DNA from 3 places in the Pseudarthrobacter sp. B4EP4b genome. Region 1 is predicted to be linked to each of the others. Evidence: riboswitches for the same ligand, from Rfam matches in the RefSeq annotation. Region 1 holds a riboswitch; each other region holds the start of a gene.

What was found. A riboswitch is a leader RNA that binds a small molecule or an ion and turns the genes downstream of it on or off. The one in region 1 is predicted to bind S-adenosylmethionine.
Region 2: another riboswitch for S-adenosylmethionine. It lies ahead of FNL14_RS19315 (DUF1737 domain-containing protein); the one in region 1 lies ahead of FNL14_RS11825 (bifunctional o-acetylhomoserine/o-acetylserine sulfhydrylase).
Region 3: another riboswitch for S-adenosylmethionine. It lies ahead of FNL14_RS21800 (aminotransferase class V-fold PLP-dependent enzyme); the one in region 1 lies ahead of FNL14_RS11825 (bifunctional o-acetylhomoserine/o-acetylserine sulfhydrylase).

Annotation. Positions count from the first base shown of each region.
Region 1 is NZ_VHIJ01000032.1:18,209-21,444, reverse strand. It holds gene FNL14_RS11835 (HNH endonuclease signature motif containing protein) at 1-369, opposite strand, end outside; gene FNL14_RS11830 (VOC family protein) at 813-1,451, opposite strand; SAM riboswitch class IV at 1,618-1,734, shown strand; gene FNL14_RS11825 (bifunctional o-acetylhomoserine/o-acetylserine sulfhydrylase) at 1,779-3,104, shown strand.
Region 2 is NZ_VHIJ01000058.1:1,136-4,371, reverse strand. It holds gene opgC (OpgC domain-containing protein) at 1-1,325, opposite strand, end outside; SAM riboswitch class IV at 1,682-1,796, shown strand; gene FNL14_RS19315 (DUF1737 domain-containing protein) at 1,810-2,088, shown strand; gene FNL14_RS19310 (rhodanese-like domain-containing protein) at 2,085-2,495, shown strand; gene FNL14_RS19305 (O-succinylhomoserine sulfhydrylase) at 2,496-3,236, shown strand, end outside.
Region 3 is NZ_VHIJ01000073.1:10,275-13,510, reverse strand. It holds gene FNL14_RS21805 (class I SAM-dependent methyltransferase) at 1-333, opposite strand, end outside; gene FNL14_RS21800 (aminotransferase class V-fold PLP-dependent enzyme) at 390-1,838, opposite strand; SAM riboswitch class IV at 1,875-1,988, opposite strand; gene hisN (histidinol-phosphatase) at 2,150-2,962, opposite strand; gene FNL14_RS21790 (ribosome small subunit-dependent GTPase A) at 3,011-3,236, opposite strand, start outside.

The DNA of each region.
Region 1 (3,236 bases):
CGCCAGCGGCAACTCCTTGGTCACGGCGTGGGAGGCGGCCAGGAACGCGCCGGCTGCCCTGGGACCGAGGGCCAGGAGGGCGCCGATTTCCGCGGCGACAGCCATTTCCAGTGCCTGCACCGGCGTGTCCGGCCCCGCAATGGCGTGGGCAGTCTCCGCGTACGTCACGGCAGCCCGGGCCTTCACAGCGGCGAACCCGGCCTCCGCCACTCGCGCCCCGGCAAGAATGTCAAGGCACCCATCCGCCAAACCGGCAAACGGATCAGCAGCCGAGTATGGCTCCGAACCACACCCATCCACCTCGGAATTGAGCACAGCAAGGGCGGCCTTGATGTCCTCAAACGCCTTCACCACCGCCGCTTTCCCCATAAACCAATCATCGTGAGGGGGTCTGACAAAACAGGGCCTTCAGAAGCTATCCCAGGGAATTTCTTCAAAATTTTTTTGGCGTTTTCCATGAAATCCCAGGACACCAGGTGATGGCGCGTTGTGGGGAAAGCTGCGGGAGGTGGTGGCGCGTTGCGGGGAAAGCTGCGGGAGGTGATGGTGGGTTGCGGGGAAAGCTGCGGGAGGTGATGGTGGATTTCTCTTCAACCCGGAAATCGGGATCCTTCGGACGATCGGGGAATATGGCTGCCGGCCCAGACTCAATCCCGGACGGGTCCGGAAAATGGATTCGGCCGCCATCAACTGGTGACGCCGTTGTCACCGGCTGATGGCGGCCGAAGTTTGGAAGGACAGGGTGCCCAGGCGATAACCGGGGCGCACCACTACGACGCCCGGGCGGGACGGCCCGGGCATCGGACGGAGGGTCAGATGGTGACGGCTCCGCTGGCGGTTTCGAAAGTGACGGACAGGATGCCGGGCGTACCGTGCGGCGCCACCCAGTCAACGGCTACGTCTTCGAGGGGCTTTTCCACCGGCTCGCCCAGCCACTCGGTGACCCGTGCAGCCGACCCGGCAATGGTGAGGCAGCTCATCTTGACGTTGCTCTCGTAGGCGTTGGACGGGTGCAGGGACGGATCGCCCTCCCACTTGAGCATGTAGGGAACCTGGGGGTCGGCGATCAGGCCGAGGATCCCGATCTGCTTCCAGACCAGTTCGCGGCCGTCAGGAAACTTGCGGTTGCCGTTGACGGCCGAGCGTCCAAGCCGCTCTTCAAACGGGGCGAGGTCGTCCACTTCGACGCACCAGCCCATCCAGCCGCCGCCCGCAGCAGACCGGGCACGCACGGCCTGTCCAAACGGCGCCTTGTCCGAAGCAGGGTGGTCCAGGACCTCCACGACTTCGAGGTATTTGTGCCCGGCGAGGGGGATGATCATGTTTCGGGTGCCGAACCGGGGGTGTACCCCGCCCTTCACTGCCTCGACGCCGAGGGCAGAAGAAATACGTTCGGTGGTGGCCGCCAGGCCATCGTGTTCACAGGCGTAAGAGACGTGATCCATGCGCATGCCATCATCTTGGCACTTTGTGATCGGGCTCTCAGCTAAGGGTACCCTTACTGGGATTTTCGCTGGTCAGCCCCCACAAATTCGCACCAGGGCACGTAAAGATGTCCAGGACCATGTTCGTCACAATGCTGTCGGGCGTACTCTGCGTGTTCCTACACTGGGTTCAGGTCATGAGTGCCAGCGCCAAGCCCCGGCTCGCTGGCCGGCAACCCTCCAACCGCGGTGGGGTGCCCCGGGTGAGGACCTGGCTGTCCGGCAAGAGGCCGGATGGCAAGCGCGGCCCGCAGTGCTTCGAGCATGCCGGGCCCATGTCAAAGGAGCCTTGAATTGTCCAACGGATGGTCCTTCGAAACCCGCCAGATCCACGTCGGCCAGGAGCCGGACAGCGCTACCGGCGCCCGCGCCCTCCCGATTTACCAGACCACGTCCTTTGTGTTCCCCAGCGCGGAAAGTGCCGCCAACCGCTTCGCCCTGGCCGAACTGGCTCCCATCTATACCAGGATCGGCAATCCGACCCAGGAGGCTGTGGAACAGCGGATCGCCAGCCTTGAAGGCGGCCTGGGGGCCCTGCTGCTCAGCTCCGGACAGGCCGCAGAAACATTCGCCATCCTGAATATCGCCGAGGCCGGAGACCACATCGTGGCGAGCCCAAGCCTGTACGGCGGTACTTACAACCTCTTCGCCCACACTTTGAAGAAGTTCGGCATCTCGGTCACCTTCGTTGCGGACCCGGACAACCTGGACCAGTGGCGCGACGCCGTCCAGCCCAACACCAAACTCTTCTTCGGCGAAGTAGTTTCCAATCCCCGCCAGGACGTCCTGGATATTGAGGGGATCTCCGAGGTGGCCCACCGGGCAGGCGTGCCGCTGATCGTGGACAACACCCTATCCACCCCGTACCTGATCCGCCCGCTCGAATGGGGCGCGGACATCGTGGTGCACTCGGCCACCAAGTACCTGGGCGGCCATGGTTCTGCCATCGCCGGCGTCATTGTCGACTCCGGGAAGTTCGACTTCGGCAAAGACCCCGAGAAGTTCCCGGGCTTCAACACCCCGGACCCCACCTACAACGGGCTGGTCTACGCCCGCGACCTTGGCGCCGATGGAGCACTGGGCGCCAACCTCTCCTACATCCTCAAGGCCCGCGTCCAGCTCCTGCGCGACCTGGGTTCGGCAGTGTCGCCCTTCAATGCCTTCCTGATTGCCCAGGGCCTGGAGACATTGAGCCTGAGGGTGGAACGTCACGTGGCCAATGCCACCGAAGTTGCGCGCTGGCTGGAAGGAAGGGACGACGTCGAATCCGTCGCCTACGCGGGCCTGCCCTCCAGCCCCTGGTACGAACGGGGCCGGAAGTACGGACCCAAGGGGACCGGTGCCATCGTCTCGTTCAACCTGGCCGGCGGGGCCGAGGCGGGCAAGCGCTTCGTGGACGCGCTGGAACTGCACTCCCATGTTGCCAACATCGGCGACGTCCGCTCCCTGGTGATCCATCCGGCGTCGACCACCCACAGCCAGCTCTCGCCGGAACAGCAGGCAGTTGCGGGCGTCACCCCCGGCCTGGTGCGCCTTTCCGTGGGAATCGAGCACATCGATGACATCCTGGCTGACCTCGAAGCCGGCTTCCGCGCGGCCAAGGAGGCCAGCGGCGCCTGACCACAGGCACCAACGTCGCCTGACCACGGGCACCAGCGGCGCCTGACGAGGGCACCAGCGGCGGCAAGCCGGCAAGTCACAACCAGTCACACTCTTGGCGGCAGGCGGGGGCTGTTTCGTACACTCAATGCA
Region 2 (3,236 bases), on a different contig from region 1:
GCTTCCTGGGTCAACAGCTGGAACAGCGACGTCATGCCCAGGTGGTTCACCACCACAAACACAATGGCCATGCCGCGCAGGAGGTCCACCCGCGAATCCCGCTTTGAAGGATCCGTGTAGCTCCACGCAGTTGCTGTATTGACCCTGCGGGGAACCTGCCACAACGCCACCAGGAGGATCAGCAGCGCCGCACCCACAGTCCAGGCGGCGGCGCCGGTGAGTGTGTTGGCCCGGACGTATCCGCTGCCGGCCGCAACCTGGGTCACCGGGCCGGTCACCATGGAGGACGTCTCTAGACGGTCCCGGGCGGCGGCCGCAACCGCAGGGTTTCCGGTGAGCAGCCAGTCAATGCTTGCCACCCCAGTGTCCCTGGTGCTGGTCCGCTCGTCCCAGACTACGGCCGCCGTTTTGGCGAAGTCCGTGGAGGTGGCCGTACTCAGGACCTGGTCCCACCAGCCCGCTTTGATGTCCAGATCCGAGGCGCCGCCGGATGCCGGGCTGTAAAACGCAGCCGTCTGCAGGACGAACGGCTTGTCCTTCCCTGCCGCATATGTGCCGTAGAAATTTTCCCCGCCGGAGGTTGTGAGCATTTCCTGGAGTTCGTTCGGCCGCGGCACCGTGTTGACCGGCGCCCCGCCGGCAGTGTCATCGTGGAACGCGGTCAGACCCACCCAGTCCACGGCATCGTCCCCGGGGTAATACGGGGCATACGCCGCGTCCGAACCGTTCCACGCATCGTCGCGGTTGCTATCGAGGAGGGCGAAACCCTCGCTGCCCGGCGCAGGGGCATTCCGGTTCCGGTCAAAGGGGTAGCCCGTTCCCAGGTATGGCTCCCACACCATCGACGTACGGCCGCCGGTATCCTCAAAGGCCTCAGCGACGGCCCGGAAGGCGGACCGGTAGGCGGCCGGCTGCTGGCCCCACTCCACCCAGCTGGCATTCATATCGGGGGCAAAGCGGATCAACACCTCGCCCTTGAAGTTCGCAGTCAGCTTCCGTACCTCAGCGGCAAACGATGCGGCGGCCTCGGCGGTGACCTGCTCCAGGGCGATGCTGGGCTTGACCGTCAGCATGGCGTGGGCGCCCTGCATCCCCGATTGCTCCAGGAAGCCCCTGATGTTCTCCTCCTCCGAGCCGCGGAAGGGCAGGGCGATGTCATGCCCGAAGAGCGCCGGGGATGCTCCCAGCCTGTCTGTAAAGCCAGCCGCGGTGTCCTCGCCCCATTCGAGGACTGCGCCCAGAAGCGGCTTGCCCTCGGCCGGGATGGTGTCTGCAGCACGGGCGGCCCCGGCGGGCAGTATCACTGCCAGGACGGCAATCAGCATCGCGGCAAGAAGGGCAGCTGCGGCGCGGAGAAGGGACTGTCGGGTGAGTTGCCCGCGACGGTTTGGCAGACGGCCATGGCCTAAAAGATGTTGCAGTTCGGCGGCTGTTGGCGTACTGATGAGGACCCCCCCAAGGACTTTGCTCCGACTGCCGGGGCGGCGCCCCACAAGAACCCTATCTGCCCGGAAAGCAGCCACGGGCGCCAGGTGCCCTGAGCCGCCCGTGGTGACTCCCGCCGTCGTCCGTTCCGGGAACCGTCTGCAAGTGCGTCCAAGTTGCTCCAGCAGCGCTTCGGTTACGGAACATGACGACGACGGCGGTGCGGGCCCTCGTGCCAAGTGTTACGTTTTTGGGGAGTAATGAGTACCGGCGCCAAGCCCTGACTGGCCGGTCGGCAACCCTCCTTCCGCGGCGGGGTGCCTCAGGTGAATACTCGGCATATCGACCGATTCGAGCTGCAAGCGTGAGAGAAGGAGATCCGTCATGTCAGACGCCCCTGCCAACGAAGAAGAACTGGCCTACCGCCTTATCACGGGGCCTGATGACCGCTCCTTCTGTGAGCGGATTTCCGCCGCCCTGGCCGAGGGCTATGTGTTGCACGGAAGCCCCGCCGTCACGTTCAACGGCAGCACCGCCATTGTGGCGCAGGCCGTCGTCCTGCCGGCAGCGATCGCTTCCGCTGATGCCGCGGTGGCCACTGCGGTGGATGAGCTTGAACTGTCAGGCGAAGACCTCGAGTTCGCAGGCGAGGGCCACGCATGAGCTACGCCGGCGACCTCACCCCCCAGGAAGCCTGGGACAAGCTGCAGCAAGGTGCCATCCTGGTGGACGTCCGCACCGAGGGTGAATGGGCCCACATCGGCATCCCGGACACCAAAGCCACGGACAACGATCCCCTGTTCATCCAGTGGACCTTCCCGGGCGGAATCCCTAACCCCGACTTCATCAAGGACCTGAGCCTGCAGGCCCCCGAAAATGGCTCCACCGAACTGCTGTTCCTGTGCCGCTCCGGCCAGCGGTCCATCGCGGCCGCCATCGCCGCCACACAGGCCGGCTTCACCTCCTACAACGTCCTGGAGGGCTTCGAAGGTGAGCCGGACCGCTATGGCGAACGCACTGTCAACGGCTGGAAGAACCGCGGCCTGCCAACCAACCTGGGAAAGAACTAAGTGACCTTCAACGAAGACGCCCCCGGCTGGAGCCCTGACACCCAGGCCGTCCGCGGCGGACTGGACCGCACCAACTTCCAGGAAACCAGCGAGGCGGTGTTCCTGAACTCCGGCTTCGTGTACGAATCCGCCGCCGCTGCCGAGCGCGCCTTCACCGGCGAGGACGAGCGCTTTGTCTACTCCCGCTACGGCAACCCCTCTGTGGCCACCTTCCAGGAGCGGCTCCGACTCCTTGAGGGCACCGAAGCGTGCTTTGCGACGGCGTCAGGCATGTCCGCGGTTTTCACCGCCCTGGGTGCCTTGCTGGCTGCCGGCGACCGCGTGGTCGCCGCCCGCTCACTCTTTGGCTCCTGCTTTGTGATCCTCAACGAGATCCTGCCCCGGTGGGGCGTTGAGACTGTCTTTGTGGACGGCCCGGACCTCGACCAGTGGCGCGAAGCCCTGTCCCAGCCCACCACCGCCGTTTTCTTTGAGTCGCCGTCCAACCCCATGCAGGAGATCGTGGACATCGCGGCGGTGAGCGAACTCGCCCATGCGGCGGGTGCCACCGTGGTGGTCGACAATGTTTTTGCCACTCCACTTCTGCAGCGCTGCGGCCAGTTGGGCGCCGACGTCATCGTCTACTCCGGCACCAAGCACATTGATGGCCAGGGCCGGGTCCTGGGCGGTGCGATTTTGGGAACGAAGGAATTCATCGAAGGTCCGGTCAAGCAGCTCATGCGCCATACCGGTCCGTCGTTG
Region 3 (3,236 bases), on a different contig from region 1:
GACGACGTCGAAGGCTGCCGCGGGCAGTCCGGTCGCCTCCGCGGTGGCCCGGACAGCCGTGGCGCCAGGATAGTGCGCCCGCAACTGTTCGAGCATGTCCTCGGACGGGTCCACGGCGGTGACTGACAGTCCCATGCCGAGCAGGAGTTCGGTGAACTTCCCGGTGCCGGCCCCGGCGTCGAGGGCATCGCGGGCTCCGGCGGGGACCAGCCATTGTGCGGATTCTTGCGGATAACCCGGCCGGACCTGCTGGTAGTGCCTGCCGCCGTCCTGGAAGCTCTGGCCGAGCTCCCGCCGACGTCCGTGGTCAAGTTTGGGGCCACCCCGTACCACCTGTGGCCCTCCTTCGATTGATGCCCTTGGGTATCCTCCGAATTTACCGCAAGTGCTTAGTCGTCGATGCAGGGAGCGGCACCCGCGGTGCCCGGGGTGTTGGGAGCCCAGTGCGGGTAGGTCCGGGTGTCGTTGGCGGGAACCCAGCGTCCGGCGTCCACCACGTAGTCCCAGCCCAGCCCGTTGGTGCGCAGCGCCGCGATACCGGCAAGGAGGCGTTCGGCGTCTTCCAGGCGGGAGCCGACGCCGAAGCTGGCGCGCAGGGAGCCCGAAGGCAGACCCAGCCGCTTCAGCAGCGGGTGGGCGCAGAAACGTCCGTCGCGCAGGCCCACGCCGTGTTCGGCGGACAGGTAGGCCGCCACCAGGCCGGCGTCGTAGCCTTCCACCGAGAAGTTGACCACACCGATGGTGTCCGTATCCGGGTTGGTGTCCTTGAAAATCTGGTGGACGGTGACGCCGTCGATCTGCTGCAGGCCTTCCACCAGGAAAGACCGGATGGCCGATTCGTGGGCATGCCACTGTTCCTGGTCCAGCCCGGCGATCACCTGGGTTGCGCGGGCCAGCGTGGCGGCGCCCAGGACGTTGGGGGAGCCGCCCTCATGGCGGGCCGGGCCGGTGGCCCAGCTGACGCCGTCGAGCCTTGCTTCCTTGACGGCGCCGCCTCCGGCAAGGTGCGGCCTTCCGGCGTCCAGCCAGTCCGTGCGGCCCACCAGCACGCCGGCGCCGAAGGGTGCGTACAGCTTGTGGCCGGAGAAGGCGAGGTAGTCGACGTCGTCCGCTGCAATATTCACGCGGCGGTGCGGTGCCAGCTGGGCGGCGTCCACCACGATCCGTGCGCCGTGTTCGTGGGCCAGTGCAGCCAGGGCCCGGATGGGAAGGATTTCGCCGGTGACATTGGACGCGCCGGTGACGGCGAGCAGGCTCACCCCGCCCTGCTCCAGTTCCGCGCGGACGGCATCGATGGTGCCGGCGATGGTGTCGGCGGCAACGATGCTGCGGTGCGGGACGCCCTGCCACGGCAGCAGGTTGGCGTGGTGTTCGATGTCCAGGTAGAGGACATCGCCGTCGGGCCGTCCGTCTGTTTCCGGCAGGCAGCCGGCCAGCAGGTTCAGCGAATCCGTGGTGTTCCGGGTGAAGATCACGGAGTCGTCCGGGCGGCCGCCCACAAACTCGCGGACGATGTTGCGGGCGTTTTCGTAGACGGAGGTGCTGATCTGTGACGCGTAGCCGGCACCCCGGTGGACGCTGGCGTAGAACGGCAGGATCTCGTTCAGGTAGGCCGAGACCACGGAGAGGGCCGGAGCCGAGGCGCCGTAGTCAAGGTTGGCGTAGCGGATGTGGCCGCCGTGGATCAGCGGCGCCTGGATTTCTGCGCCGGTGACGGCAGCGAGCGGCCGGCCGGCGGCGGCACGGCGGGCATCAAAGGTGGTTCCGGCCTGGGCTGTTCCAGACCCGGCAGCTTCGAACGTGGCGGTGGCATTGGGGGAGACGGTGGCAGTTGTCACGAAAGACCTCACTTCAGAAGGACTCCCGCTCCCGGGAATCCGCGCTTGCCGCATCCGCTCCGGACCGGCCTGGTCGTCACCCGGGGCACCCCACCGCGGTTGGAGGGTTGCCGGCCAGCAAACCGGGGTTTCGCGCTGGCACTCGTGACCTGGTTAAGAGCGTAGGACATCGGGTTGGGAGGTTTTAAGTCGGGGCGATTGTTAAGCGCTTTGTTACGCGCTGGCCGGAAAGAGCTTCTTTTGCCGAAGAAAAGAACGGCGGGCACCTCTCCAAGGAGGCGCCCGCCGCTGATTCTTCGATGATGCTGCTGTTACAGGAGGTCGTCCAGCTCCGGGTTCAACCTGCGGAGCACCTCGGAGTGCAGGATGGAGTTGGTGGCCAGGGCGTTGCCGCCGAAGGGCCCGTCTTCCCCTTCCAGGGATGTGAAGCGCCCGCCGGCTTCCACCACGATCGGTACCAGTGCCGCCATGTCGTACAGGTTCAGTTCAGGTTCGCAGGCGATATCCACTGAGCCCTCGGCCACCATGCAGTAGGACCAGAAGTCGCCGTACGCCCGGGTCCGCCACACATCCTCGGTGAGGCCCAGGAAGTTCTCCAGGCTGCCGCGTTCCTTCCAGCCGCCCAGGCTGGAATAGGAAAGGGAAGCGTCGGAAAGCTTGGACACATTGGATACCCGCAGCCGGGTGGCCGCGGCGAGCGAACGGCCCATGTAGGCGCCCATGCCCTTGGCCGCCCACCAGCGTTTGCCCAGGGCCGGTGCGCTGACCACACCCACCACCGGTTCGCCTTCGTCCACCAGCGCGATCAGGGTGGCCCAGACCGGGACGCCGCGGACAAAGTTCTTGGTGCCGTCGATCGGATCGATGATCCAACGGCGCGACCCGTGCCCCGTGCTGCCGAACTCCTCGCCCAGCACGGCGTCGCGTGGGCGGGAACGGGACAGCTGGCCGCGGATGGCTTCTTCGGCGGCCTTGTCCGCGTCCGTGACCGGCGTCAGGTCAGGCTTGGTCTCCACCTGGAGGTCCAGGGCCTTGAAACGGCCCATGGTCTGGTCATCCACGGAGTCGGCCAGCACATGGGCCAGGCGCAGGTCATCGTTGTAGCTTGAAGCGGGTTGGATCATGGTTCCAAACTACCGTCTGCGCGCGGTTCTGCTGGGAGATCGGCCCTGTCAGTTGACGCTGCCAAGCTCCTTGGCCTCCTGGGCCTCCATCCGGGGATCGGTGCCGAGGAGCCTGCGCAGCGAGGCCAGCCGGGCAACACCCGTGGCTCCGGCATGGCCGCCTTCCACCCAGGCATCCAGGCCGCAGTTCACAGCCGCGGCAGTGTGTTTGCAGCCGCGTTCACAGTCCTCGATGCCGGGGGAGAGGTCCGGAAAGGAGCGCAGGATCCGGTCC